DNA from 2 places in the Thermus albus genome. Region 1 is predicted to be linked to the other one. Evidence: riboswitches for the same ligand, from Rfam matches in the RefSeq annotation. Region 1 holds a riboswitch; the other holds the start of a gene.
The links. Region 1 has a riboswitch for fluoride ahead of L0D18_RS01780 (cation:proton antiporter). Riboswitches for the same ligand answer to the same signal wherever they lie in the genome.
Positions count from the first base shown of each region.

Region 2: it holds a riboswitch for fluoride, as region 1 does, so the genes downstream of both, L0D18_RS09885 (MutS-related protein) here and L0D18_RS01780 (cation:proton antiporter) in region 1, are expected to answer to the same signal.

Region 1 covers NZ_JAKTNR010000001.1:347,300-361,398, reverse strand. Annotated here, with positions in the region: gene L0D18_RS01795 (response regulator transcription factor) at 1-328, shown strand, start outside; gene L0D18_RS01790 (sensor histidine kinase) at 325-1,398, shown strand; gene L0D18_RS01785 (DUF4143 domain-containing protein) at 1,634-2,050, opposite strand; fluoride riboswitch at 2,207-2,268, shown strand; gene L0D18_RS01780 (cation:proton antiporter) at 2,311-3,471, shown strand; gene L0D18_RS01775 (universal stress protein) at 3,545-3,964, shown strand; gene L0D18_RS01770 (hypothetical protein) at 4,347-4,808, shown strand; gene L0D18_RS01765 (MFS transporter) at 4,959-6,077, shown strand; gene L0D18_RS01760 (hypothetical protein) at 6,081-6,722, shown strand; gene L0D18_RS01755 (polysaccharide deacetylase family protein) at 7,165-8,289, shown strand; gene L0D18_RS01750 (DUF5009 domain-containing protein) at 8,286-9,287, shown strand; gene L0D18_RS01745 (Sec-independent protein translocase subunit TatA/TatB) at 9,291-9,518, opposite strand; gene pxpB (5-oxoprolinase subunit PxpB) at 9,809-11,356, opposite strand; gene L0D18_RS01735 (MDR family MFS transporter) at 11,361-13,418, opposite strand; gene L0D18_RS01730 (MarR family winged helix-turn-helix transcriptional regulator) at 13,415-13,855, opposite strand; gene L0D18_RS01725 (acyl-CoA dehydrogenase family protein) at 14,014-14,099, shown strand, end outside.
Region 2 covers NZ_JAKTNR010000010.1:12,331-26,429, reverse strand. Annotated here, with positions in the region: gene L0D18_RS09925 (ABC transporter permease) at 1-40, shown strand, start outside; gene L0D18_RS09920 (ABC transporter ATP-binding protein) at 49-1,317, shown strand; gene L0D18_RS09915 (NHL repeat-containing protein) at 1,589-2,512, opposite strand; gene L0D18_RS09910 (Nramp family divalent metal transporter) at 2,592-3,824, opposite strand; gene L0D18_RS09905 (c-type cytochrome) at 3,913-4,371, shown strand; gene L0D18_RS09900 (response regulator transcription factor) at 4,371-5,033, shown strand; gene L0D18_RS09895 (sensor histidine kinase) at 5,030-6,301, shown strand; gene L0D18_RS09890 (hypothetical protein) at 6,298-6,735, shown strand; fluoride riboswitch at 6,746-6,807, shown strand; gene L0D18_RS09885 (MutS-related protein) at 6,843-8,402, shown strand; gene L0D18_RS11975 (MutS-related protein) at 8,399-9,880, shown strand; gene L0D18_RS09875 (MFS transporter) at 10,014-11,132, opposite strand; gene L0D18_RS09870 (esterase-like activity of phytase family protein) at 11,430-12,551, shown strand; gene L0D18_RS09865 (sugar phosphate isomerase/epimerase family protein) at 12,621-13,370, opposite strand; gene L0D18_RS09860 (hypothetical protein) at 13,486-14,099, opposite strand, start outside.

The DNA of each region.
Region 1 (14,099 bases):
GGCGATCCTCCGCAGGACCCAGGGCCTGGTGCGCCCGCCCAGCCATGTGCAGGTGGGGGCCTTGGAGATAGACCTGGAGGCCCTTCGCGTCCGTTGCCGGGGGCAGGACCTCACCCTGACCCCCTCGCAGGTGCGCCTCCTCTACCTCCTTGCCACCCGGGCAGGAAGGGCCCTCACCCGGGAAGAGCTGTTGGCGGGGTTGGGCACCGAGGCCGAGGAACGTACCGTGGACGCCCACATAAAGAACCTGCGGGCCCGCTTAGGACCCTGCTCCCTTATGCTGGAAACCATCCGGGGCTTTGGGTACCGATTGCGGGAAGAGCCATGAGCCTTACCGTACGGCTTGCCTTATCCATGGCCCTGGTAGCCCTCTTGGTGGCGGGGTTATCCGGGTTTTTGGCCTACCGGGCAGCCTCGGGACACCTGGAAAGGGCCCTGGCCCTGGGTGCGGGACCAGGGAATCCTCTGGCCCCCCGGCCGGGGCTTCACCAAAGGCGGATGCTGGCCGAACTGAGGTCCTCCGTTGCCCTATCCGCAGGGGCTGCCATGCTGTTGGGCTTGAGCGCGGGGACCCTGTTGGCCTTGGGCCTTGTCCGTCCGGTACGGGAGCTATCCCGGGTGGCTGAGGCCTACCGGCGGGGAGAGCGATCCCGCCGCGCCCAGGTAAGGGGCAAGGATGAGCTAGCCCTGCTGGCCGAAGGGTTTAACCAGCTCTTGGACGAACTGGCCCGCAAGGAAGCCCAAGAGAAACAGCTCCTCTCGGATATAGCCCATGATTTAAGAACCCCACTTGCCGTTTTGCAGGCGGATTTGGAAGCCCTGGAGGATGGGCTTCTTCCCTATAGCCCCGAGCATCTAAGGCGTCTTCAGGGAGAGGTGCGGCTTTTGGGGCACCTGGTGGAGGACCTGCGCCTTCTGACCCTAGCAGACACCGGTGGTCTGCACTTATCCCCCGAACCTGTAAACCCTTCCGTTTTAGCCGAGGCGGCCTTGGAGGCCTACGCCTCCCGGGCTAGCGCCAAGGGAATAAGCCTGAATCTCCGGGGCAAGGCTCCCTTGTGCCATGCCGACCCCCAGGCCATTCGGCGGGTGCTCAACAACCTCCTGGACAACGCCCTCCGCCATACACCCCAAGGGGGCACCATCACCGTGGAACTGGGGGAGGAGAGCACCTGGGTGCGGATAGCGGTCCGGGACACGGGGCCGGGGCTTAGACCCGGGGAGGAAGAAGCGGTATTCCGTCGCTTTTACCGCGGCGACCCCGCCCGCACCCGAGGAGGAAGCGGGCTTGGCCTAGCCATCGCCCGCACACTTGTGGAGGCCATGGGTGGGCGCATCCAGGCGGGCAATCATCCGGAAGGTGGAGCCGTCTTTACCATCTGGCTCTCCCGGGCCTAAGCCGCTTCCGGCCTGTTTACGGGAAAGGTTAAGGCACCTAGGCCAGTGTCGGTGGCACACGGGGCTTGGTGGTAAGCCATTAATCCGCTTTGGGGTAGGGACCCCAGAGCGGATTATACGCTTTGCCCCAAGCGGGCTCAGTTTTTCTCCAGGGCGGCGGGGTGGCCCTCGAGGGGTTTTCGCCCCTCTCCCCTATCCCCCACCCTTGGGCCTCGGCCACCTCCCCATGAGGCCCCTAAAGCCAGAAGTAGCCCAAGGAGAGGGCCGGGAGCCCCCGGCCAAAGGCCACCACTCCCTCCCCTGGGCAGAGGATCCCCCCGGGAGGAACCGGGCTTCCAGCCGGTCTTTGATGCGGGCCAAGGGGGCGAAGTCCTGAGGGCCCAGGATGGCCTTGGCCTTCGCCTCCAGGACCACTACCCCTTGGGGAAACTCCAGGCGGTTGATTTGGAGCAGGGGCCCTAAAGCGGAGGTCCGCCTCGAGGCCACCCGCCTCCCGGTAGTGGTAGAGGCGAAACCCCTCCTGGGCCGCCTGGAGCCGGAGCACCTCCCCCACCACAAATCCCTCCAACAGCTGGCCCCAGAGGGTTCCCTCCAGGGGCACCGCGGGAAAGCCGAGGAGATGGGCGGCCAGGCCCGAGTCCATCAGGTACACCTTGGGGGCCCTTCTTTATGTGAGATTTATCACGATTAAACTAGCACGTGAAACCATTACCACCCTGCTCACCCCCCAGCCCTCTCACACATGGCTTCCTTCCACCCCCCAACCGCAGACGGCCTTCACATTTCTTTCAGATCTCCTCACTTAAAATAGGCTCAAGGCGATGGGGCCCGCCTAAAACCGCCCGCAGGGCTGATGGCTCCTACCCAAAGGGGTAGGAGCCTTTTCTCCTACCCCAGAAAGGAGGAAGCCCGATGGACTGGGGTGTAGCGGCGGTCTGGATGGGTTTAGCTCTGGTGGCGGCTCACTTTTCCATTTGGTTTCGGGTCTCCGTAGCCCTAACGGAAATCCTGGTGGGCATAGCGGCAGGCGCCCTGCTGGGTAAAGGAATCCTTCACAGCGAAGCCCCGTGGGTGACCTTTCTGGCAGGTGCGGGAAGCGTGGTCCTCACTTTCCTCGCCGGGGCTGAGCTGGAACCGGAGACCCTGCGGAAAAAATGGAAGGAGGCATTTGGCATAGGCCTAGCGGGTTTTTTCGCACCTTTCCTGGGGGTGGCCCTTTTGGCCCACACCCTGCTTGGTTGGGACCCACGGGCCAGCTGGCTTGCGGGTATTGCCCTGTCCACCACCAGCGTGGCCGTGGTCTATGCGGTGATGCTGGAGTTTGGCCTGAACAAAACCCCCTTTGGCAAAGTGATCTTGGCCGCCTGCTTTGTGAACGATTTAGGCACCGTTCTGGCTTTGGGCCTGCTTTTTGCCCCTTTCGGATGGGGCACCCTGGTCTTCGCCTTGGGCCTAGGAGTCGGACTCTACCTCCTCCGCTTTACCGGGGCCTTCTTCGCCCGTTATGGCGGGGGAACCTACGAGCTTGAGGCTAAGTTCTTACTCTTCGCCTTGTTCGCCTTGGGAAGCCTAGCCGCCTGGAGCGGCTCCGAGGCGGTTCTGCCCGCTTACCTCATAGGCATGGTCTTGGCTGGAACGGTGGGCAAGAACCACGGTTTGATCCGGCGTCTAAGGACCCTTACCTTTGGTCTCCTCACCCCCTTTTACTTCCTAAGGGCGGGGAGCCTGGTGAGCCTGCCGGCACTGGTGGCTGGTTTGGGTGGCTTTCTCATCCTCCTTTTGGCCAAGATGGGCACCAAGGTCCTTGGCGTGTATCCCACCACCCAGCTCTTCCGTTACGGGGGAAGGGATGCCGCCTACACCACCTTACTCATGTCCACGGGCCTCACCTTTGGTACCATCAGTAGCCTCTATGGCCTAACCCACGGGATCATCTCCGAGGAACAGTATTCCCTTTTGGTGGCGGCGGTCATCGCCAGCGCCGTGGTGCCCACCTGGATCGCCAACCACTTCTTTTTACCCCACCACCACATGCAAAGGACCGAGGTCCAGGAGGTGGCGGATGAGGTCTGATGCTAGCCCAGGGGCAGGGGGTAGTTGGATTTTCCTGCTGGGAGGATAGACGAGGAAAGGTAGGTGAGAGGATATGTTCCGTAAGATCCTTGTGGGATACGACGGTTCGGAGCCCGCCAAGAAGGCCTTGATGGCAGCTTTGGAGCTGGCCCAGGCCTTCCGCGGGGAGGTGCTGGCCCTGGCGGTGGTACGGCCGCCGGAGTTTGCGGAGCTGGGAATGGAGTTGGAAGGGGTTCTGGAGGAGGCCAAAGGCCCCCTGGCGGAGGCCTTCCGGTTTGCCCAGCGGGAAGCGGCGCGCCGCGGCGTGGTCCTGAGGACCCGCAGCCAAGTGGGCCATCCCGCCGAAACCTTGATCAGGGTGGCTGGGGAGGAGGGCTACGACCTCATTGTCCTAGGGCGAAGGGGTCTTACACCGGTGCAGCGTTGGATGTTGGGTTCGGTTTCCGAGCGGGTTCTCCGCTATGCCCCCTCCGCGGTGATGGTGGTGCACTGATGGAGCCACTGCCTCCTTGCCCCTATCGCCGAGACGGCCGCTGCAGCGCCGAGGGAGATCGCCCCATCACCCGGGAGGCGTGCCTATCCTGCCCTATCCCGGAGGCCCTGAGCCACCCCCAAGCGTGCTTGTACCTGGTCCCTTTCCGCGTGGATGGGAAGGCCCTTTTTGCCTGCCGCTTCACCTTCACCTGGGCCCGGGAACCCGCGGTTGGGGATTGGAGGCGCCTTTGCCCTTGCCCCTACTGGTTTCCCCGGGCCCCGGAAGAAGCGTGGATCCACGATCTCCGCGCCCTCCAAGACCGCTACCGCAGGGTGCTTCAGGGGGAGGAACCCAGGTTTGCCCCCCCGGCACCCCTTAAGCCCCAAGGCCCCAAAAGGGAATGGAAAAGGAGGTGGCCATGGTGCAAAGGCTAGTCTGGGTGGGCCCCGAAGACCTTTACCGCACCTTGCAACTCTTGTCCCACGGGCCCCTCCCCTTTCCCCAGGCCCTGGAGTCCTTGCGCCACGTTGTGGACGATCCCCTGGAATCCCTCCTCCTTGCTGAGGAGGTGGGGCTCTGCCAACAGGAAGGCCTGGGCTTCAGGTTAACCGAGGCGGGGGAGGCCTGGCTCAATAGCCCCTGGGAGGTTCCCTCAAAGCTTCACCTCTTTCTGCTTGAGAACCTCCCCTTTCCCGAAGCCCTGGATCTGCTCATCGACCACGGCCCTACCCTGCCCCTGGTAGCCCTTTTGCCCCTCTTTCCCAAAAGCCCAAGGGGGGAAAAGGCAGCCCGGGCCTTGGCGGAATGGGGTGCCCTCCTCGGCTACTGGGACCTGGTGGAAGACCGCATAGAGCGGTGGTAACATGCCAATCCTGATCCTGACCGGCCTTCAGAACAAAATCCGTACCATCGGGAATACGTGTACCAAGCCTTTTCCCACCCTAAGGCGGTGGCGCAAACGACGAACCACCCCTTGGAAGACGGGAAAAGGGTACCGCTTGCTGGAGGAAGAATGGGCTTAGCCTGGCGGTTTGTAATGGCCATAGGCTTCGTAAGCCTTCTTTCCGACCTTACCTACGAGGGCGGCCGAAGCATCTCCGGCGTCTATTTGGAGACCCTGGGGGCCTCCGCGGTTCTGGTGGGTTTCGTAGCGGGATTTGGCGAGTTCCTGGGTTACCTGGTACGCCTCGCATCCGGACAGCTTGCTGACCGCTTCCGTTTGCACTGGCCTCTCTTGTACCTGGGTTATGCGGTTAACCTCCTTTCCGTCCCAGCCCTCGCCCTAGCCCAGAATCCGGCCGGCGCGAGCCTCCTTATCTTTCTGGAACGCTTTGGCAAAGGGCTGCGCACCCCAGCCCGTGACGCCCTCCTAGCCCGGGCGGGTGACGAGGTAGGCCACGGTAAGGCCTTCGGGGTGCATGAAACCTTAGACCAGGTGGGGGCTTTCCTAGGGCCCCTAGTGGTGGCTTTCAGCGTGGCCCTGGGGGGTTACCGGTTGGGCTTCGCTTCCCTCCTTCCCGCAGCCCTTCTGGCCTTGATGCTTCTTTTTAGGGCAAGGGGCCTCGAGCCCAGCGGGCACAAAAGGCCCCAGGCCCTTTCCCTGCCCCCAGGCTTCGCCCTCTACCTTGTCTACAGCGCCCTTTTCGCCATGGGGTTCGCCCACTTCCAACTCATCGCCTTCCACCTGGGTAAATCTGGCGCCGAGGCGGCGTACATACCCCTCTTCTACGCCCTTGCCATGGGAGCCGACGCCCTTTTCGCCCTTCTCGGAGGGCTGGCCTTTGACCGCATCGGCCTTAAAAGCCTAACGGCGGTCCCTCTTTTGGCCCTGGCCGCCTCCACTTCCCTTTTGGGGAAGGATCCCGCCTTGTGGTGGGCGGGTAGCCTCCTTTGGGGCGGAGCTCTTGGGCTCCAGGAAAGCATCATGCGGGCGGGGGTAGGCCGCCTGGGTGGGACTGCTTCCGCTTACGGGCTCTTTGACACCGCCTTTGGCCTATTCTGGCTGCTTGGGAGCATCGCCATGGGCTTTCTCTACGAAGGGTCCCCTTCCCGGGTTGTGGCCTTTTCAATCCTGAGCGAAAGCCTGGCCCTCCTGACCCTCTTGGCGCTTCTGGCGCGCCTAAGACGGTAAACCATGTGGCCTTTCCAAAGAAAACGCACCAAGCCCCTCCCGCATCCCGCCGAGGACCCAAGCCGTTTGGCGGAGGCCATTAAGGAGCTCGAGGCCCAACTGGCCAAGGCGAAGGAGGAGATTGCCCTCCTTCGCTCGCAAAACCACCGCCTTGCGGAAGAGGCCGCACCTGCCCTCAAGGAAAACGCGGTTTTGCGCTACGAGCTCTTTAAGTGTCAAAGCGACCGGCAAGTGCTGGAATTCCACCTTTCCGGCCTCCGGGCCGAACTGGGCGGGGCCTTGGCCCTGCTGGGCCGGCTCGCCCCGGGGGAACCCCCTAAGGCTTCCGAACGCTGGGAAGAGGCCTTGCTCCTTGCCTTTTTGGAGGTTCTAGAGGCGGCTCGGCGCCTTGGGGCCAGGGTGGAAGGGCTTTACGAGGCGGAGGTGCTAGCCCTTCGCCTCCTGGGTAGACCCTTCCACTTTGACCCCGAACGCTTCCTCCTGGCTCGGCTCGCGGGCATCCTGGCCGCCTTAGAAGGGCGGCTAAGCGAAGCCCTGAGGAAGGCCGAACGCCCGGGGGAAGCCCTGAAAGCCTTTCCTGAGCCCCTGGAGGAGCTCAGGCGGCGCCTAGCCCAGGCTATAACCGAGGATGCCGGAGGCGGATAGCCGCCCCTACCACCCCACCTTGGCCTGCCCCAGGATGGAAGCTGCGCCAGTCCTGGGGTAGCGGAAACTTCGAGGGGGCTTAGGACTAAAGGGCCTCCGGGGAAACACCGGCACGGGCGACACCCCCTCTGGGCGGGAAGGGGGTGTCACCTCCTGGAGCCACGTTGCGGTCATGTGGCGAGCTTGGCGCCCCAGGAGGCCCCACAAACCGGGGGTAGAATCCGGCTTGGGAGCGTCCCGATAAGTGCTGTGGATGGATGGCCCCCTGGGGCCCTTTTGGAACAGGACCCGAAGGGTCCTTGGGCGCTACACCCCCCTAGGGGGGACGTCCGGCTCCACCACCCCCAGGTGCCCAGTGGCCAACCAAGGGACTCGCGGCCCCCTCCCACGGATGGGTCACCACGGGCTAGCGGTGAAGGGGGAGGCCTAATAGGCTGTAACCATGTGGTTTCCTCTCCTTGCCCTAGCCCCCATTCCCTATGTGGAAGGAGCCGCCCCACCCAAGGCACTTCCGGCGGAAAGCCTCCCGGCGCTGGTTCTCCACCTGCCCGGCCTGGTCAAGGCCAACTACCTGGACAATGGCCACATAGAGGTGGCCCAGCTCCTCCTTCAGGTTCCCGGTCCGGTGACCCCCGAGGACCTTTTACACCTGGCCCAGAAAGCTTTAAAGGAGGCCATCGAGGCCCGTCCATCCTTAGCCGAGGTGGACCTTAGCCTTTACCCCGCCCCCTACGCCTTCAACACCGAGCTCCCCCTCTTCACGGCCAGCGTGCCCCGGGGACGGGTTCAGGAGTTCCTCAGCCTGAGGAAGCCCTTTGGCTACGAACGCCTCTGGCTCAGATCGGGCCACGCTCCTCTAAAACCCCAAGAGGAGATCCTGGAGGACTGGCCCCGCCTCGAGGGCCCTGAGGCCTACCGCGCCAAGGAGAAGGCGGAGCAACTCCTGTCCACCCGGACAGGGTTCCGAGGCAGCGTCCTTTACCACGGGAACCCCCTTCTTCCCTATGCGGCCCTCACCTTTGACGACGCCCCCCACCCCCTTTTCACCCCCCTCCTCCTGGACCTCCTCAAGCGACTGGGGCTCAAGGCCACCTTTTTTGTCATAGGCAGGAACGCGGAAGCATACCCCTATCTGGTACGGGACCTGGTGGCGGCCGGGCATGAGCTCGGCAACCACACCTACCACCACCTAAGGCTCCCGGGTCTCCCCGAGGAGGAGATCCGCCAGGAGATCCTCCAGTGCAACCGGGTCCTGGAGCAGATCTCCGGTTCCCCTCCCCACCTCTTCCGGCCCCCTGGGGGCAGGTTCAACCGCACGGTACTTCAAGTGGCCAAAGACCTTGGCCTAGTCACGGTCTTCTGGACCGACGACCCCGGAGACTATGCGGGGTTGCCCCGGCCCGTGCTGGAGTCACGGCTTCTCGGTCACCTTCGGCCCGGAGGGATCATTCTCCTTCACGACAACGTACTCGCCACCCTGCGGGTCCTCCCCCACCTGGCCCATAAGGCCCACACCCGGGGCCTCACCCTAGGCCCGGTGGGCGGGTTGCTGCGTGCCCTGCGATGACCCCCCAAAGGCACCTGGCTTTGGACGCCTTCCGAGGCCTCACCGTCTTTCTCATGCTCCTGGTCAACAACCTGCCGTCCACCGCCCCCGCTTACCTGGGGCATGGTCCTTTCGGCCGAAGCCTCTACCTGGCCGACTGGGTGTTTCCCTGGTACCTCCTGGCCATGGGAACCGCCATACCCTTCAGCCGTGCCCATGCCAGGCGAAAGGGAATGCCGGAGTGGCGCTACGAGCTCAGGATCCTGCGCCGGGTAACCTTGCTCTTCCTCCTGGGCCTTGGCCTCACAAGCCTTCAGGCGGGTCGCTTGGTGTTCGCATTGGACGTGCTCCAGCTCCTGGCCCTCGCTTACTGGATGGGGGCCTGGTTTTACGATCTACCCCCGCTCCGCCGCACCCTCCTAAGCCTTCTACTCCTGGGCGGTTATGGCGCGGCCATTCTGGTGGTCCCCATTCCCGGGGTATCCCCTGGTACCTTTACGGAAGAACAAAACCTTCTGCTCCACCTAAACCGTACCTACCTAGCCCCCTTAGGCCTAAGGGGACTCCTTTCCGCCATCCCTACCGGGGCCTTCGTGCTCCTCGCCACCCGCCTAGGGGAGACCCTGCAGATAGGTAAACCCCTATGGCCCTGGACCTTTGGGGCGCTAGCAGGGGCAGCCCTAGCCCTTCCCTTCCTCCCCCCCGATAAGACCTACTGGACCCCCACCTACCTCCTCCTGGCCTTGGCCTTAGGCGGTTTCCTCATACAAATCCTTAGGCATCTTCCCCCCACCTGGCTTTCCCCTTGGCTACCCCTCGGCAAGAACCCCTTGCTGGCCTACATCCTGCCCGTGGCCCTTAAGCTCTCCCTCCTCAAAGGGTTCTTGGCCTGGCTGTACGGCTCGGCCGCCCTCCACTGGGGTCCCCTAGGCGGCTATGGGGTTAGCCTAGCCTATGTCGCCCTGTGGTGGCTGGTGTTTGGGATCTTGGACCGGTTGGGAATCCACCTGCGCCTTTAACCCCTAGGTCCGGCCGGGCTTGTCCTCCTTGGGGGCCACCCCCGGCTCCAGAGGCTTAGCCGCTTCCTCCTTTTCCTCCTTCCTTATCTCCTCGCTGATGCCCTCCACGCTCTTCTTAAACTCCCGCACCGACTGGCCCAAACCCCGGGCCAGCTCCGGCAGCTTCCTCGGGCCCAAAAGGAGCAAAGCCACCACCAGGATGGCGATCAACTGGGCAGGGCTATCGATCATAGCCTTTAACCTACACAGAGAACCTGAACGCCAGCTGAAGGGGGAAATGCCCTGGGAAAGGCCCAAGGCAGGCCCAGGAATAGGGCCAGGGCCGCGACCTAATACCCTTTTCTCGGGTTTCGTCCCCCGAGTTCCACCCAGATGACGCCCATCCAAGGGCTTCCCCGGGGCCCCCACCCTGGCTTGCGCCAGGGTGGGGGCCCCGGGAAAGCGGCGCCGAAGGGGAAGACTCCTGGTGCCCAAGCCCGCCCGCAGACCAACTGGAGCTCCCTTCTGGTGAGCCTCAAAGGCTACCCTCCCGGGAGCCTTTCCACGGGGGAGAGGGTACCTCCTCCCTGGCAGCCAGGCTCACCCATGAAGCGTAACACCGCCCCGGGCCAGGCCTGGCCCAAAAGCCAAAGGTCCTCGGCCCTAACCCGGGCCGGCTTGGCGTAACCTCCCAGGCTACCCTTGTCCGCCAAAAGCACCAGGGGCCGACCCGATGGGGGAACCTGGATGCCCCCAAGGGGGGTAGCCTCGGATAGACCCTCCCCACCGGGCACTTCCGGACCCTGGAGCTCCAGGCCCATGCGGTCCGCCCGGACAACCCAAAACGGGGCCGAAAGGAGGGCCTGTAGGGCCTCCTTGCTGCACTGGGGCCCGGGAAGAAGCCGGATGCGTAAGTCCTCTGGCAAGGGCCTTGGGCTGAAGGACCTGCCCGGCCGCACCCCTTTCGCCTCCTGGAGCCCCAGCACATCCCCTTCCCTTAAGGGCCGGCCCACCCGGCCCCTGAGGTCCGGGGAGACAGAGCGGAGGAAGGGGCGGGCCTCGAGGCCCCCCGCCACCGCTAAATACGCCCTCACCCCCCGCCCCCAAGGCCGGAAGGAAAGGGTTTTCCCCCTTGGCCAAAGAAAGCTCTGCCCCGGTGGGATTTCTTCCCCATCCAAAAGGGCCACGAACCCGTAGCCCGCAAACCCCACCACCAGGTCCTCTAAGGCGGTGAGCACCGGGCCCCGGTAGGCCATCTCCAGGAGGGGTGTTCCCGGAGGGTTTCCCACCAGCCGGTTGGCCAAAGCGGCGGAATAGGGATCCAAAGGCCCCGAACGGGCCAGGCCCAGATGCCCCGCCAGAAACCTTCCCTGGTCCACCACCAGGTCCATGAGGCCCGGTTCCTCCACCCGGAAGGCGGGAAGCCTGGGTTCCCCGGGAAGGAGCTCCAAGGGGGCAGGTTCCGGCGGTGTTGGCCCCGCCGCCTCCCTAAAGCGCACCTGGTCCCCAGGCCTTAGGAGAAAGGGCTCTTCCCGGTGGGGGTCGTAGACCGCCACCAAGGCGGTGCCCAAAAGATGCCAGCCTCCTGGGGAAGGCAGGGGGTAAATGCCCGTCTGTGGCCCAGCCATGGCCACGCTGTGGGCGGGGACCCGGGGCCTGGGGTGGGGGCGCCGAGGTAAGCGCAAGGGCTCCGGCACGGGGGCGAGAAAGGGAAATCCGGGGGTGAAACCCAGGGCATACACCCGGTACTGTGGCGCCTGGTGTAGGCGTTTAACCTCCTCCAGGGAAAGCCCCGTGCGCCTAGCCACCTCCAAAAGGTCTTCCCCGTCGTAACGCACGGGGATATCCACCACCCGGCCCTCCTCCTCCCCCGTCACCTCCATGTGGGAAGCCAAGCGGCGTAGAAGCCTTAGGAGCCTTGGACGGGTAAGCTTTTGGGCGTCAAACTCCAGGTACAGGGTGCCGTAGGCGGGGATGGCATCCAATAGGCCTTCCGGAGGGGCCTTGAGGAGAAGCCGGGCCAGGGCCTGGGCCTGGAGGTTAGCCTCCCGGGAAAGCCCCTCCCCGAAGACCAGGTAAAAACCCTCCACCCCATCACTCTAGCGAAGGGCGGGGCCCAAGGCTCCCCGATAGCTCCTTATCCGGCAAGGCCAGGAGGGCAAGGAGGGAAAAGCCAACAAAAGCGGCACTGAAAAGGAATATCCGGCGCAACGCCTCCACGATGCCCTCCTTTAAGGCCTCCTTAAGCCGCAGCCTCACCCCCTCGAGGCGCGCCACCACCTGGGCAGGGACCTGGGAGAGGGCCTTCTCCTCCGTCTGCTTGAGGAGTGTGGCTGCTTGGGCCACGGCCTCCTTCTCCACGGCCCTAAGGTGGGCTAGCAGCCTTGGCTTCACGGCCGGAGGGGGCTCTTGGGCTAAAAACCCCTCCAGGCTCGGCCCCCACGGCAAGCGCAAAAGGGCTTCCCTAGCCCCTTGATCCCCCCTCCAAGCCCTCTCCAGCAAGGAAAGGGTGCCCTGGGCTATCCCACCCGGGAGCAGGAGGCCCCGGGCTTCTGGGGGTAAGGTGGGGTTAGCTAGAAGGGCCTTGCGCGCATCCTCATCGCCCTCCAAAGCCTTTTCCAGCAGTTTTTGGAGTTCAGCGAACTGGGCAGGAATTCCCCCGGGCAGGAGGCTTTTCCTAAACCCTTCCGGCAGCAAAGGGTCCTCCGAAAGCATCCGGTAAGCCCCTTCGTCCCCCTTTAGGGCCTTGACCACCAGGTCCTCCAAACGGTTAAACTCCCGGTCCAAGTCCAAGGCGATCCCTTCGCCCGCCCGGACCATGGGGGAGGTGGATCCCCCAGAGGGGAAGGCCTGGGCCAGGTCCAAGGTACGGGCTTCGCCCGTGACCTGGGTTAGGCTTTGTGCCAGGACGGTACCCAAAAGGGCGACGCCCATGGTGGAACCGATCTGGCGCATGAACTGCACCATGCTGGTTCCGCTGCCAAGGCGCTCCTGGGGAAGTTCGCTTTGGGCCACGATGTTCAGCACGCTCTGCGATGGTCCTAGGCCGAGGCCCAGCAGGAAGAAGAGGCCCACGGCCACCCCAAGGGGAGTCTCCACCGTGAGGGCAAAGTGCAGAAGGAGGAACATGGCCAAAATAAAGGTGGCGCTAGCGATCAAGAGGACCTTATACCGCCCAAAGCGGGCCAAAAGCTGCCCAGCCCCGAGGCTTCCCACCATGACCCCAAGGACCAAGGGCAGCACCGTAACCCCGCTTTGGCTGGCGGAGACCCCCTTGACCACCTGTAGGTAAAGGGGAAGAAAGGCCACAGCGCCGAGGAAGGCCGGCCCGTAGAAAAAGGCGGCCAGCGCCGAAAGGCTGAAGACCCGCATCCGGAAGGCCGATAGGTCTAAAAGCGGGTACGGAAGACGAAGCTGGGATATGGCCCAAAGGAGCAAGCCCAGAAAGGCTCCGATAAAGAGGCCTAAGATGACAGGGCTGCCCCAAGGGTAGGTACTCCCGCCCCAGGATAAGGCCAGCATGAGGGGCACCGCCCAGGAGATCAGGAGAAAGGCCCCCAGGAAGTCAAAGGGCTCCCCCCCTTGAGGCCTTAGCCGGGGCATGTAGCGCAGGATGAACCAGAGGGCTACCCCTCCCACAGGCACGTTGATGTAAAAGACGAAGCGCCAGGACAGATGATCGGTGAGCAGGCCGCCCAGCCAGGGCCCCACCGCGGAGGAAAGCCCAAAGATGGCCCCAAAGGCCCCCGCCAGCCTGCCCCGCTGCCGGGGAGGGAAAAGCACCGCGATGGTGGTGAGGGCCAGGGCAAAAAGGGCCCCACCCCCTACCCCCTGGATGCCCCGGAAAAGGATCAGTTGGCCCATGTTCTGGGAAAGGCCGGAGAGTGCGGAACCCAAAAGAAAGATGGCCACCGCCCAAAACAAGATGGCCTTGCGGGAGAAGAGCTCGGTGAGGCGCCCGAAGATGGGGGCCGAGACCGTGGAGGTAAGGAGGTAGCTGGTGGTGACCCAGGCGTAATACTCCGCTCCCTTGAGTTCCCCCACGATGCGGGGCATAGCGGTGGAAACGATGGTCTGGTCCAAAGCCGCCAGGAAAACCCCAAGCAGCACGCCGATCATGGTAAAGCGGACCTCTTGTGGCGTAGGGTTCATGAATCCTCCTTCTTCTCTAGATTCGTTTGCCCATAGGGCAAGGCCACCAGCTTGCCCAAAAGGCCCAGCAGGTGCTCTATCTCCTCTGGGCTAAGCCGGGCCAGGCGGCGCCTCAGGGCCGCTTCCATAAGCCTTTCTGCCTCCTCGAGGGCCACCTTCCCCTTTTCCGTCAGGCGGAAGGTGAAGCGGCGCAGGTCCTTGCTGTCCAGGGTGCGCTCCACAAAACCCCGCTCCTCTAACCGCCGGAGCATGTGGCTCACGGTGGGTGGGGGAAGCCCCATGTGCCGGGCCACATCCGAGGGATAGGGCAGCCCCTCCACCACCCGTAAAAGCCAGGCCTCGAGGCCCGAAAGCCCTATGGCCACCAACCCCTCCTCCATCTCCTCCCGCACGGCGCGCTGAAACCGCCATATCCGCCCCATGAGGTCCCACACCATGGCAAAGATATTATTTCAGTTCAAACTATTTGATTGCCAGCTATCCCACCTTGACGCCCCCGCACCCCCGGGATTACCGCTCCGTCCACCACTGGGACCTCCCCAAACTACTTGACGCCCCCGCACCCCCGGGATTACCCTGGGCCTCGGAGGACACCATGAGCCTGCTTTTTTACAGCCAAGGACAGGATCACTATAACCTTGACCCAGACCTAAAAGTAGTACTGGACACCTTCACCCCCGG
Region 2 (14,099 bases), on a different contig from region 1:
GCGGTTGTACCGTATGGCGGAGGAGCGGTTGCACCTATAGGGGGGAGCATGCTTTTGGTGGCTAAGGATGTGTCCAAGTCCTACCGGGCTCAGGAGGCCGCCTACCCCGTTCTACAGGGGGTAAACCTGGCCTTGGAGGAAGGGCAGATCGTAGCGCTTTTGGGCCGATCGGGGAGCGGGAAGAGCACCCTGTTGCGCATCCTGGCAGGCCTTATCCCCCCCGACAGCGGGGAGGTGTCCTTCAAGGGCAGGCCGGTGAAGGGTCCCGTGGAGGGGGTGGCCATGGTGTTCCAGAGCTTTGCCCTTTTCCCCTGGCTTACGGTGTTAGAGAACGTGGCCCTGGGCCTGGAGGCGCGGGGTGTCCCCCTTCGGGAGCGGATGGAAAGGGCCAGGGAGGCCATCGCCCTCATCGGCCTGCGGGGCTTTGAGGAGGCTTTGCCCAAGGAGCTTTCCGGTGGCATGAGGCAGCGGGTGGGCTTCGCCAGGGCCTTGGTGGTGGAACCCGAGGTCCTGCTTTTGGATGAGGCCTTCTCCGCCTTGGATCCCCTCACCGCCGAGGGGCTCCGGGGGGATTTCCTGGACCTCTGGCTGGCCGGTAGCCTTTCCACGAAGGCGGTCCTCATGGTGACCCACAACATCGAGGAGGCCGTGGCGTTGGCGGACCGGGCCCTCATCCTCCAAGGCAGCCCAGCCCGCATCGGCCGCGAGATCCCCATCCCCCTTCCCCACCCCCGCGAGCCCGAGGACCCGCGCTTTCGGTCCCTGGTGGACCAGATCTATGAGATCCTGACCCTCAGGGAGGTGGTGGAACAGAGGCTAGAAGAGGAGCTCCTGCGCCTTCCGGAGGCCCAGGTGGGGGCCCTCATGAGCCTGGCCGAGGCCATCGCCCGCTTTGGGGGGAAGGCCGACCTACCCCTTTTGGCGGAGGAGGAGGGTTTGGAGGTGGACGACCTCTTCCCCCTCCTGGAGGCCTTGGAACTCCTGGGCTTTGCTCGTGTGGAGCGGGGGGATGTGGAGCTAACCCCTGCGGGTATGGCCTGGGCTGAGGCCGGCCCGAAGGAACGCCAGGAGATGTTCGCCGAACACCTGGTGAGAGAGGTGCCGCTCCTGCGCCGCATCCACGGGTTGTTGCTCCAACGGAGGCGCCTCTCCCAGGAGCGGGTCCTGGCCTGGCTTCAGGACCATTTGCCCGCGCCCGAGGCCAAGAAGGTTCTTGGGGTAATCCTGGAGTGGGGCCGCTATGCGGGACTCCTAGGGTACGACGAACGGGCGGGGATCCTCACCCTACCCAAGGAGCCTCGAGCCCCCCAATCCTAAATGGCCCGGGCGGAGCCCAGCTGGGGTCTGACCCCCAAGGAGGCCTTGGGCCATCCCAGTAGGGAGGGCAGCCCATCCCGAAGAATGGGCTATAGAGAGCTCAGCCGGGAAGGGTCGCCTTAAGGTTGTGGTGGATAAACTAGCCCACGAGATGGACTTCATGGCGGTGGTTTTGCCCCTGTTCGTTTTCCCAAAGCGGTCCTAGGGACGGGGTTCCCGCCCTCTTCAGCTTGGGGATGCCCAAGGCCACAGGCTATGACTTTGGGGCCTTTCAGCGGAAGGGGTCCAGCCCGTCGGGGTTGCGCAGGAGGCCCGGGCCATCCCCTGGCGTATCCGTCTTCCCATACTGGAAGACCACCCGCTGGGTCTTGCGATCCAGAACCAAGACCCGGTGCCGCCAATCGTCGGTAAGGACCACGAGGCCATTCCCTAGCCCCACGGCCACCGAGGGGTGGTTGAGGCGCGCCTCCTTTCCCGTGGGGGCATAGCGCCAGAGGACGTGGCCTTTCAGGTCCAGCTCCAACACCGCTCCCGGAGACCACCAGTCCACCACCAAGACGGTTCCCCATGGGGTCAGGTTGGCGTCCGAGGGGTAGTGGAGGGGGAGGGGATAGGTGGCCAGGCGGTGGCCATTGAGGTCCACCACCGCCACGTCGTGGCCCACGATCTCTGTCACCAGGAGGCGGTCCTTGCCTAGGGGGAAGGCCCCGTTGGGCTTGTTGAAGAAGCCATCCGCGTTGCGGCAGGTGCCGGTTTGCCCGAGGACCTTGGTGAGCTTTCCCTCCGGGGTAAGGAGGAGGACGCGGCAGTTTTTGATATCGGCCACGGCCAGGAGGCCTGAGGGAAGGGGGACCAGGTCGTCGGGGTTGTTGAGCTGACCGGGACCCCGCCCGGGGCGGCCCGGTGTTCCGTAGAGCCAAAGCAGCTGGCCCGAGGGGTAGCGCACCGCACCCACCGCATCCACTTCTGGATCGGTGATGTAGGCCACGGGCCTCTTGGGATCCAGGAACACGTCGTCAGTGTAGCGAAAGGGCCGCGGTAAGGGGACGATGCGCACCAGGCGGCCCTCCCCGGAAAGCTCCACCAAGCGGTGATTTCCGGCATCCGCGATCACCAGCCCCTTATCCAGGGGCTTGGCCGCCAGGGCCGGAAGGAGGAACACCAAGAGGGTGTAGACCAGGGGGCGAGGCCTCATAGGCTAAAGGAAAGGGCCCCAACCTGAAAGGCGCCTGAAATCGGCCCAAGGGCGGCCTCCTGGGCCCGGATGCCCCTCCTCACGCCCCCATGGCTTGGACTAGGAGCAGGAGGTTTAGCCCGAGGACCAAAAGGGCCGCCGCCCAGGCCAGGAGGCGGACCGAAAAAGGCGTGGCCCAGGCCCCCATGGTGGCGGGGTCTGAGGTGAGGCGTACCAAAGGGAAGAGGGTAAAGGGAAGTTGCAAAGAGAGCACAACTTGGGAAAAGACGATGAGGGCCATGGGAGAGGCGTGCAGGGTCAGGGCCAAGGAGGCGGGGAGGACCGCCAAGAGCCGCACCAGGAGGCGGAGCCGGGCGGGGTTCGCCCGAGCCTGCAAGAACCCTTCCACCACCACCTGGGCCGCCAGGGTACCGGTGGTGGTGCTGGAAAGCCCGCTCGCCAGGAGGCCCACGCCAAAGGCCGTGGCCGCCAGGGGTCCCAAGAGGGGGGCTAGGGTGTGGTAGGCCTGGGCCAGATCCGCGATCACCAGGCCCCGCTGGTGGAAGACGGCGGCCGCCATGACCAGGATGGCGGCATTCACCAGCCAAGCTCCGGTGAGGGCCAAGAAGGTATCCACCAGGAGCAGGCGGTGTACCCGCTTCAGGTTTTCCCCTAGGCGGGTCTTCACCTGGGCCGAATGCAGGAAGAGGTTGTGGGGCATCACCGTGGCCCCCAGGATACCCAGGGCCAGGTAGAGGGCCCCTGGCTCCCCTAAGGTGGCGTTGGGAAGAAAAAGGGAGGGGAGGAGCTCGGCCCAACTCGGTTTGGACAAGGCTATCTCCACCAGATAGCTCAAGCCGATGATCCCCACCAGGGAGGTCACCGCGGCCTCCACGGCTCGGAAGCCGAAGCGCTCCAGATACAGGATGAGGAAGACGTCCAATACGGTGATCCAGGCGGCCAATACCAAGGGGAGTCCCAGGAGGAGGTTAAGGGCCACCGCCATGCCCATGAATTCCGCAAGATCCGTGGCCACCATGGCCAGAAAGGCGGTGAGGAAGAGGAAACGCCCCAGGACCCCGGGATGGCGAAGCCTCATATGCTGGGCCAGATCCAGGCCTGTGGCCACCCCTAGCCGAACCGCCAGGGACTGGAAGAGGATGGCCATGGCGCTGGAAAGGGTGACGATGAAGAGCAGGCTGTACCCGTAGCGGCTTCCCGCCTCGAGGCTGGTGGCCCAGTTGCCCGGGTCCATGTAGCCCACGGACACGATGAAACCCGGGCCCAGGTACCACCACCAGGGCCGGGGTTTAGGTAAACCTAAAAAACCCATACCGCCAAGATAGCACACTCTGGGGCCCGGAACACCCGATTTCAGGTTCCTTTAAGCTAAGGGATCCATGCTGGCCTTGGAGGTGCATATGGGAAGGCTGGTTTACAAGATGGGCGTTTTGGCCTTGGGATTGGGGTTTGGTTTGGCCTTGGGCCAGAGCGGGCAGGCCCTTTACGGGCAGTACTGCGCCAGCTGCCACCAGGCCAACGGCCAGGGTATTGCCGGCGCCTTTCCTCCCCTGGCGGGGCACGTGCAGGAGATCCTGGCCAAAAAGGAGGGACGCACCTATCTGGTGGACCTGGTCCTCTATGGCCTGCAGGGGTCCATTCGGGTGAAGGGGCAGACCTACAATGGCAACATGCCCGCCTGGGAGGCTCAGCTGAAGGACGACCAGATCGCCTCCATCCTCAACTACGTGGCCACCAGCTTCGGCAATAAACCTCCTGCCGGCTTTAAGCCCTACACCCCGGAGGAGGTGAAGAAGGAGCGGGCCAAGAAGCTCACCCCCAGCAAGGTGTACGCCCTGCGGCAATCCCTTAAGCTCTGATGGTGGCTAGGCTTCTCCTGGTGGAGGATGACCCAGACTTGGGGCGGGCCGTGGCCCAAGCCCTGGAGGAGTTCAGCTTTCAGGTGGTCTGGGTCACCTCCCAGGAGGAGGCTTGGGAGGCCCTTTGGGAGCACCCCTTTCAGGTTTTGGTTCTGGATGTCCGCCTACCCGAGGGGGAGGAAGCCGGGTTCCGCCTGGCCCAGGCATTGCGGGAGGCGGGCTTCGCCCAACCCATCCTCTTCCTCACCGCCAAAGACGCCTTGGACGACCGGCTGCGGGGGCTGGACCTGGGGGAGGACTACCTGCCCAAGCCCTTTGCCCTGCCGGAGCTGGTGGCCCGTATCCGGGCCCTCCTCCGCCGGGGGGAGGTGCGCCCCAGGCGGGTGGAGGTGGGGGACGTGGCCTTGGAGGTGGAAGCGCGGCGGGTCTTTAAGGCCGGGGTTCCGGTAACCTTAACCGCCAAGGAGTACCAGGTGTTGGAGCTTCTCTTTTTGAGCCCGGGGAGGATCTTTTCCAAAGAGGAGATCCTGGAGCGCATCTGGGGCCCCGGCTACGAGGGGGCTTCCAACCTGGTGGAGGTGTATGTGAAGAACTTGCGCAAAAAGCTGGGGGAAGGGGTCATTGAAACCGTGCGGGGCCTGGGGTACCGTGTTTCCGGATGAGCTTGGGCACCCGCCTAGCCCTAATTGCCGGGTTTCTGGCCGTGCTGGGCTTGGGGCTAGGCCTTTGGGCCTCCAGCGTGTTGCTGACCCGGCTGGCCTTAGCTGAGGTGGACCGGGCCCTCCAGCTCCAGGCCAGGGTTCTGCTGGAGGCGGCCCGGGCGGCCCCGGATCACCTGGTGCCCCCGGAGGTGGAGGACGAGGTCCTGGGAGGGGATTTCCCTGGGACGGCCTGGCTTTACCAGGGGGGAAGGCTGGTATGGCAGGGGGGCTTGGCCTCGGCCCCCGCCATGCTGCGCACCGTGGAGCAGGAGAAGGCCCGGAGCCTGGCGGGGTGGCGGGTACTGGCCCGGCAGGAGCAGGGCTACCGCCTGGTGGTGGCCCAGCCCCTAGGGGTCGTGGAGCGCTTAGCCCTCCTCTACCTGCGCCTGGGCCTGCCCCTCTCCCTTCTCCTGGGAGGGGTGACCGCGCTCGTGGCTTACTTTTTGGTGGGCCTGGCCCTTACCCCCTTGCGCCGTTTGGCCGAAGGGGCATCCCGTTTCCAGGTGGTGGAGCCCCCGGAGGGCAAGGACGAGGTGGCCCGCCTGGCCCAGGCATTCGCCAAGCTGCTCCGTACCCTTAAGGAGGAGAGGGAGCGGGAACGAGCGTTTTGGGCTCTGGCAAGCCACGAGTTGCGCACCCCCATTACCGCCTTTCGGGTGGGGCTGGAGCGCCTTCTTAGGGCCCCGAGCCTGGAACGGGAGACCCTTTCTAAGCTGAAAATCCAGGCGGAGCGCCTGGAGGCCCTGGCGGAGAACCTCCTGGCCCTTACCCGGGCTCAAGCCCAGGACCTCCATTTGGTGGAGGTGGACCTTAACGAGCTGGCCGGTGTAGTGTTTGATAGGTTTCAGCCCCTTTTCGTGGCCCGGGGCCGGGAATTGGTTTTGGAAGGCCAGACGGCATGGGTTAAGGCAGATCCGCGCCTGCTGGAGCGGGTGATGAACAACCTGGTGCACAACGCCTTGGTTCACGGCCAGGGCACGGTTTTCTTGCGAACGGGCCTGAAGGAAGGCCGGGCCTACCTGGAGGTGCAGGACGGGGGTCCAGGCCTCTCCGCCCGGGCCCGCGAAGGCCTGGGGATGCGGGTGGTGCGCCAGGTGGCCGAGGCCTTGGGGGCCGAGCTTTCCTGGGTAAACGAGAAGGGGCTCCTGGTGCGGCTGAGCTTCAGGCTCCCTTCAGCTTCTCCCCTTGCAATGGGCTCTGGAGCGGATGCTCCGGAGGTGAAGCGATGAAGCGGATCATGGGGTTGTTGGTGGCTACGGCCTTGGCTTTGGCGGCATCTACGGGTGGCCTTAAGGTGTCCAGCGTTTTTCCCCCGAGGGCGTTGCCTGCTGGGACCGCCCTGGTTTTGGAGGACGCCAAGGGGCAGGCGCTTTGGCAGACGGGAAAGGGGATGCTGCCCACGGCGGAGGAGCTCAACAAGGCGGCCTACGTGGTCTTTGCCCTTCCTAAAGGGCTCAGCTACCGCTACGCCATCGTGGGCAAGGCCTCGAGCCTCGAGGGCCTAAGGGTGCGGATCGGCAAGAACACCTACGCCCTGTCCACCCTGCTGAAAAACCGCCATGTGGCCATCGGTAAGGATGGGAGGCTTGAGGCGGTGAAGGCCTCGGCGCCCATGGCCCACGGCGGAGCCCATGTCTCCACGGCTGCGCCCAAGAAGCCCTAGGGGGGTTATACTGGGTTAGGGCGATGGAGTCCGCCTGAACCGCCCGCGAGGGCTGATGACTCCTACCGGCGTGCCGGTAGGAGTTTTTCCTTCATCCGGAGGGGGCCATGGTTAAGGGTGCAAAGATCCCAGAGAAGATCCCTAGCCTCATGGGGCCTTCTTCGCTAACCTACCCAGAGGTTTCCAGGCCATCCTACTTCCCGGACCTCCATCTGGACGAGTTGGAGGGGCTTCTTTTCTCGGCGCAAGCCGGATACGGCCTCGAGGGGTTCTTCCGTAGCCCCCTAAGGGATGGGGCTTCCCTGGCCCACCGCCAGGCCGTGGCCCGGGAGCTTGAGGAAGGGGAGGCCTCGCTCCCCCTTAGGGGCTTCCTGCGGACCATGGAGGCGGTGCGGGGGTTCCTGGGGCTCGCCGAGAAGACCCGGCACTCCTGGCAGAAGGCCCTCTACTTTTTGCAGGCGGCCGGCGCCTACATCGGGGGGCTTGAAAGCCTAAGGGGGGCCTGGGAAAAGGCTTTCCCGCGCTCGCAAGGGCTCAGGTCCTACGCGGCCTACCTGGTTGCCTACCAGGAGGACCCGGCCTTCTCGGCCTTTCGCCAGGAGGTGGCGGAGGCCAAGGAGGGCTTGGATGAGGTGCGCTATAGGCTTCACGTGCACGAGGGGCGCCTCGTAGTTCAGGCCTACCAGGGCGGGGAGGACTATGGGGAACGGGTCAAGGAGACCTTCCGCCCCTTCTTCGGGCCTGGGGGTTCCAAAGTACCCCGCCTCCCCCAGGGGGGGGCAGAGGCAAACCCCTGGCTGAACCACATCGAGGAATGGATCCTGGACCGCCTGGCGGAGCTCTTTCCCCAGGCCTTTGCCCGTGTGGGCTCCCTATATCAGGGGCACCAGAGGTTTGTAGATCCGGTCCTGATGCAGCTGGAACGGGAGGCCCGCTTCTTCCTGGCCTACTTGGACTTCATCGCCCCCTTGCGCAAGGCGGGCTTGCCTTTCACTTACCCCGAGGCCGGGGAAAACCCTCCCTACTTCGCCCAAGAGGCCTTTGACCTCGTCCTGGGGGCCAAGCTGGTGGCGGAGGGCAAAAAGCCGGTGCTTAACGACTTTCTGGTGGAGGGGGAGAGGATCCTCTTGGTCAGCGGGGCCAACCAAGGGGGCAAGACCACCTTCGCCCGCATGGTGGGCCAGCTCCACCACCTCTTCGCCCTGGGCCTTCCCGTGCCCGGAAGGAGGGCGAGGCTTAGCTTGCCTGAGCGGATCCTCACCCACTTTGAGGCCCGGGAAAACCCTGAGGATCCCAGGAGCAAGCTGGAAGCGGACCTGGTGCGCCTTAAGGAGCTCTTGGATCAGGCTAGCCCACAGTCCCTGGTCCTCTTAAACGAACCTTTGGCCTCGGCGGCCTTGCTGGATGCCCGAGCCATCGGTCGGTTTCTCCTGGATAGGCTCAGGGAGAAGGGGAGCCTTACGGTGATGGTTACCTTCCTGGATGAACTAGCCCGGCTTAAAGGGGTTAAGAGCCTGGTGGCGGAGGTGAACCCCAAGGACCCTGCCCAGAGGACCTTCCGAATCCGGGAAAGGCCCGCCGACGGCAAGGCCTATGCCCTTTCCCTGGCGGAGACGTATGGCCTTACGTATGACGCCTTACGGGGGCGTTTAGGAGGTGGCGCGTGAGGGTAGGCCTGTTACATCCCCAAGAGGACCTGGACCTAAGTAGGCCCCTCCCCTTCGCCTGGGAGGAGGTGGAGCACGACCTTGGTCTAGGAGCGGTCTTGGAGGCCATGGCCGAGGGGGATTCCTTCTTGGAGGAGGTGGCCCGAAAGGTATTGGCGCAGGGGCTGGCCTTAGACCCCGCGGCCATCCTCTACCGGCAGGGGAGCGTAAAGGAGGCCCTAGCCCAGCCCGAGCTGGTGGAAAATCTCTACCGCCTGGCCCACAAAACCTTAGAGGCGAAGCGCCGGGAAAGCTGGGGCCTTTTCCGCCGAGACCGCCCGGATCTCTACGGGGGCATAAAGGCCATGGAGGCCCTGCTGCGGGGCTTAAAAGAGCTGCTAGGGCTTCTTCACGCCTCCCCAGGGGATGGTCGCTTTTTTTCCCCGGGGTTTTCGGAGCTTAGCGCCCGCCTGGCCCAGCACCTCACCCCGCGGTTTTTCCAGGAAGCGGAAGCCCACCTCCAGGCTCTGCGCTTCCCGCGCGGGGTATGGATGGCAGCCCGCTTGGGCCCGGAGGGGAGGGGGCAGGATTACGTGCTCCTCAACCCCTCCCCGCCCAGGCGGCGTTGGCCTTTGGGGAGAGGGCCTAAGGCCTTTACCCTCACCCTCCACCCCCGGGATGAATCGGGGGCGAGGATCCTGGGGGAGATACGGGAACATGGGGTCTACGCGGCCGCTTGGGCCTTGGCCGCGGCGGTGGAGGAGGTTACCCGGTTTTTCGAGGCCCTTAGGGCCGAGGTGGGCTTCCTCCTAGGGGCCGTACACCTCTTCCGGCGCCTCCAGTCCCTGGGTCTTCCCCTGGCCTTTCCCTTTCCCAGCCGGGGGACGCGCCTAGCCTTCCGCAACCTGTACGATGTGGGCTTGGCCCTACGCCAAGGCCATGCGGTGGGCAACGACCTCGAGGCCCATGGGAGAAACCCCATCCTGATCACCGGGGCCAACCGGGGGGGCAAGACCACCTTCCTAAGAAGCCTGGGCCTCGCCCAGCTCATGATGCAGGCCGGGCTTTTCGTAGGGGGGGAGGCCTTCGAAAGCGGGGTGGTGGACGGCCTTTTCACCCACTTCAAGCGGGAAGAGGACCCGGCCTTGGAGGCGGGCAAGCTCGAGGAGGAACTGAAACGGCTGAGCCGCCTGGTGGACCGCCTAACCCCTGCTCCCCTTTTCCTCTTCAACGAGAGCTTTGCCGCCACCAACGAACCGGAGGGATCGGAGCTTGGGGTTGGGGTGATCCGGGCCTTGGTGGAGCGGGGGGTGCGGGTGGTGTTCGTCACCCACTTCTACACCCTGGCCGCGGCCTTCATGGGAGATCCAAAGGCCTTTTTCCTGAGGGCAGAGCGGCTTCCCGACGGCCGGCGCACCTACCGCTTGCAGCCGGCTCCACCCGAGCCCACCGCCTATGGCCAGGACCTTCTGCGCCAGATCTTCGGCCATGGGACGTAGGGAACCCACGCCTCCGCTTTGGAGCCCCTCCTCGCCCCAGGTGGCCAGAAACCTCTGCCAGTTGCTGCCGAAGCCGTTCCAGGGTTTGCATCCTGAGGATTTTTGCGATGTGGATTTAAAAGCCCTACGATCCCTACCTCCTAAGGCGGGCCAGGAGGCCCAAAAGGGCCATAAGGGCTAGACCCTCGGCCAGGAGGGCAAAGGCCATCACCTGACCAGGGGAACGGTCGTAAAGGAGCCCCATGGCCACGCTGCCCAAGAGCCAGGAGAGGCCAAAGGTGGTGTCAAACAGCCCATAGGCGAAGGCGGTGCCTCCAAGGCGGCCCACCCCGGCCCGCATCACGCTTTCCTGAAGGCCCACGGCCCCGCCCCAAAGTAGGCTTCCTAGCCACCAGAGGCCCGGGCCATCGCCTAGGAGGAGGACCGGGGAGGCCAGGGCCAGAAGGGGTGCCAGGAGGAGGAGCCTAAGACCCCAGCGGTCAAAGAGGAAGCCCGCCAGGAGGGCAAAAAGGGCATCGGCTCCCATGGCCAAAGCATAAAAAAGGGGGATGTGCACCGGGTCCGCCCCCGCTTTACCCAGGTGGAAGGCCAGGAGCTGAAAGTGGACCAGGCCCAGGGCAAAGAGGGCGGTGTAGGCGAGGTATAAGGGCAGGTTCGAGGCCAGGCCCGGGCTTGGGCTTGTTCTCTCCTCCTTGGGTTCCAAGCCTTTAGCGCCCGAAAGGACCAAAAGGGCCAGGAGGGCGGGAAGAAGCAGGAGGGCAAAGCCCATGCGGTAACCCCCAAGGGCCACGCCTAAGGCCACCAACAGGGGGCCGAGGACAGCCCCCACCTGGTCCATGGTCTCGTGCACACCAAAGGCCTTGCCATACCCCACCTTCTCCCCAGCCCTGGCCAGGAGGGCGTCCCGGGCGGGAGTACGAAGCCCTTTGCCAAAGCGTTCCAGGAAGAGGAGGAGGCTAGCCCAGGCGGCGCTTGGGGCCAAGGCCAGGGCGGGAACCGATAGGAGGTTGACGGCATAGCCCAGGTAAAGGAGGGGCCAGTGGAGACGGAAGCGGTCGGCAAGGCGCCCAGAGGCTAGCCGGGTCAGGTAGCCCAAAAACTCTCCCACCCCCGCCACCAGGCCCACCAGGGCCCCGGAAGCCCCCAAAGCGCCCAAAAAGGCCCCGGATATACTCCGCCCCCCTTCGTAGGTGAGGTCCGCAAGGAGGCTCACTAGGCCGATGGCCACCACGAACCGCCAGGCTGGGTTCATGCTTCCTCCAAGGTTGGGGCAACGTTCCCTCCTTGCGGAGAGGCATGGCAAGCCGCACCCTCTAGAGTATAGGCCTTTAGACGCCTTTTTGGCCTGCGGCGGGGGAGGGCATGCCACCTTAGCCTCTGACCATCCCCTGACCGAGCCCCTATAGCCTGCAGGTGGTATGAAGCGTACCATAGCCGTCCTTGCCCTGGCCTAGGGCTTGCTCCGGCCCAGGAAGTTCAGGTTCTAGGCGTTTTCACCTTACCCCCCACGCCCATCCAGCGGCTGAACCCCCATCTGGGCCTAGCAGAGGTGGCAGCTAGCCTGGAGGCAGGCTGGCCCACGTCGGATCGGCCGGCCTTGGGCTCGGGGCTTTTCCACCTGGGCAATGGCCGGTTCGTGGGGGTAACCGACCGCGGGCCCAACGGGGATTCCCCTGACAAGAAGGGCAAGTATTTCCCCCTGCCCCGCTTCACCCCGAGCCCCCTCTTCTTCCGTTTGGAGGGAACCGGCATAGTCCTGGAAAGGTCCTTGCCCTTACAAAACCTGACCGGTAAGCCCCTCAGCGGTCTTCCCAACCTGCCCGGGGAGAATCTTCCCTTCCGGGACAAGGCCTGCCGGGAGCCCTTGGCCCTGGACCCGGACGGCCTGGACGTGGAGGACGTGGCGGTGGCCCCCAATGGGGGTTTTTGGCTGGTGGAGGAGAACTCCCCTTCTCTGGTGTATGCCAACCGGCAAGGGCGCATCCTGATGCGGTATGTACCTCAGGGATTGCGCCTTAACGCCAGCTACCCCGTGCGGGACATCCTGCCCTCCATCCTCCGCCAACGTCGGAACAACCGGGGCTTGGAGAACCTGGCCCTTTCCGCGGACGGCAAGACGGCCTGGATCATCCTGCAAAGCCCCATTGGGCCCACTTCAGACCCCGCTTTTGACCGGAGCCTGGTAGCCCGGGCGGTCCGGCTGGATGTGAGCGATCCTCTGCGGGCCCGGGTGACGGGCCTTTACCTGGTGCCCTTCTCTGATCCCGCCGACTATCCCAAACCAAACCGCCCCTGGGACATGAAGTTCAGCGCCGCCACTTGGCTTAAGGACCAGCAGATCCTCCTTCTGGAACGGGCCGAGGGGGGTGCCCGGATCCTGGTAGTGAACTTTGGCCAGGCCACCAACCTCCTGGACCGGCCTGATGGGGATACCGACCGTCTGGACCGGGCGGGGGTGGACTATGCCGCCTTGGGGGTTATCCTTCCCACCCGGCGCCTGGTCTTGGAAACCTGGAGGTTGCCCCAGTTTGACACGGATAAGTTGGAGGGGATAGCCCTTCTGGAGGATGGTCAGACCCTGGCCATTGTGGATGACAACGACTTTGCCATCACCGGAAAGGAGGGTCCCTCCAGGCTTTGGCTGGTGCGGCTCCCGGAAAGGCTCCGCTAGCCCCTGGCCATGCGGAACTTCCCACCCTGGCCAACGCCAGGGTGGGCCCTACTTAACAAGGGTTCCTCCTCAAGGGCTCGCCGCTGGGGGCGCGAAGGAGGCTGCCTCTAAGGTCTTGAGAAATTTTAGGGATGGGGTTGGGTCCTCCCGCACCTCCAACACCAGGGTGCGGTCCAGATAGGGGGGAAGCCATATGCTATGGCCCAGGACTCCTTCCCCCAGTTGCCCGTGGCCGTCATAAACGCCGTCGTTATCGTTCAGATGGAGGTGTCCCGGGTCCAGGGCCAACCAGGGGGTGGGATCGGGGGTCCGGCTGAACACCCGGGCGTAGGCGGCATCAAAACAGAAACCCAGTTCAGGGTAGGCCACCAGGAGGGGCTCCAGGCCCTCGGGCCCAGGCTCGTGGGTGTTTTCCAAAAAAAGCTCCACTCCCAGGAGGAAGGCCCTGCGCACCACAGGCTTTAGGGCCTCCACCAGCCTTTGTGCCCGCTCCAGGGCTTCCTTCGGCGTACGGCCGTGGGGGATGCCGGAGTGGAAAACCGCCCGGTCCGCCTCCAGCTCCGCGGCCCTTTCCAGGCCGAAGAGGAGGCGTCTTAGGGTGAGGGTCCTGATCTCGGGGTCGGGGGAAAGGAGGTCCAGGTTCCAAAAGGGTAGGTGCACGGAAAGGGGATAGGCCACCCTTTCCCGAAGCCTTTGGAAAAGGCCGTCGTCCAGGAGGTGGGCGGGGTCCAGGTACACCTCCAGGCCCACCCCTAGGCCCTCGAGGGCATCCGCCCGCTCCAAGGCCTCGGCCACCGACAGGGCCACTCTTACGTCCATAGGTCTACCTTAGGAGGCTTCCGTCAGGGTCTGGTCAGCCGGGGTGGAATAGAAAACCCCTGCCCTTTTGGAGCAGGGGGCTAAGGGATTCTTACCTAGCGCATGCCCCTAGACCTTACAGGGAGCGCTTCAAGAGGGTTTCCCAAGTGGGATTGGGGTTCAGCTTCAACAACTCCTGGGCATTCACCTGTTTCCCCCCTTGGACCGCAACCCGCCACACCCTTATGAGATTGGCCTGGGGATCGTAGGTGACGGAAAAGAGGTTTTGCTTGCCCTCCAGGTAGCGGGCGATGGCGGGATCCTCTTGGGCGGCCCGTTCCACCAACTTCGGACCCCATACCCGGAGGTGGAAGAAGAGGGCCCCTCCGTAGTTGGCGCCTGCCAGGGCCTTGAGGGCGTTCTTGGTGAGGGCGTAGTTGACCTCGGGGCTGGCCTGACCCCCGAAGATGAGGGCTACGGCCTCTTCCTTTGGGCTAAGGGCGGGCACCTCTTCCGGGGCGGCGAAAGCGGTCACCTGGAGCTGACGCCGGCCCTCCAGGTCCAGGTAGCTGGAGGCCATGGACCCCACCAGGGCGGCGCAGATGCTGGTGTTGTTGGTGAGGATGTGGAGGCTATTCCACTTCATCTCCTCGGCCATCACCTGGCCAAAGGCCTTGCCGGTGTAGCCCCGTAGGACCATGTGCTCCCCAAGGGTCAGGGGCTGGGCCAACCCACCTTCCACAGCCGATA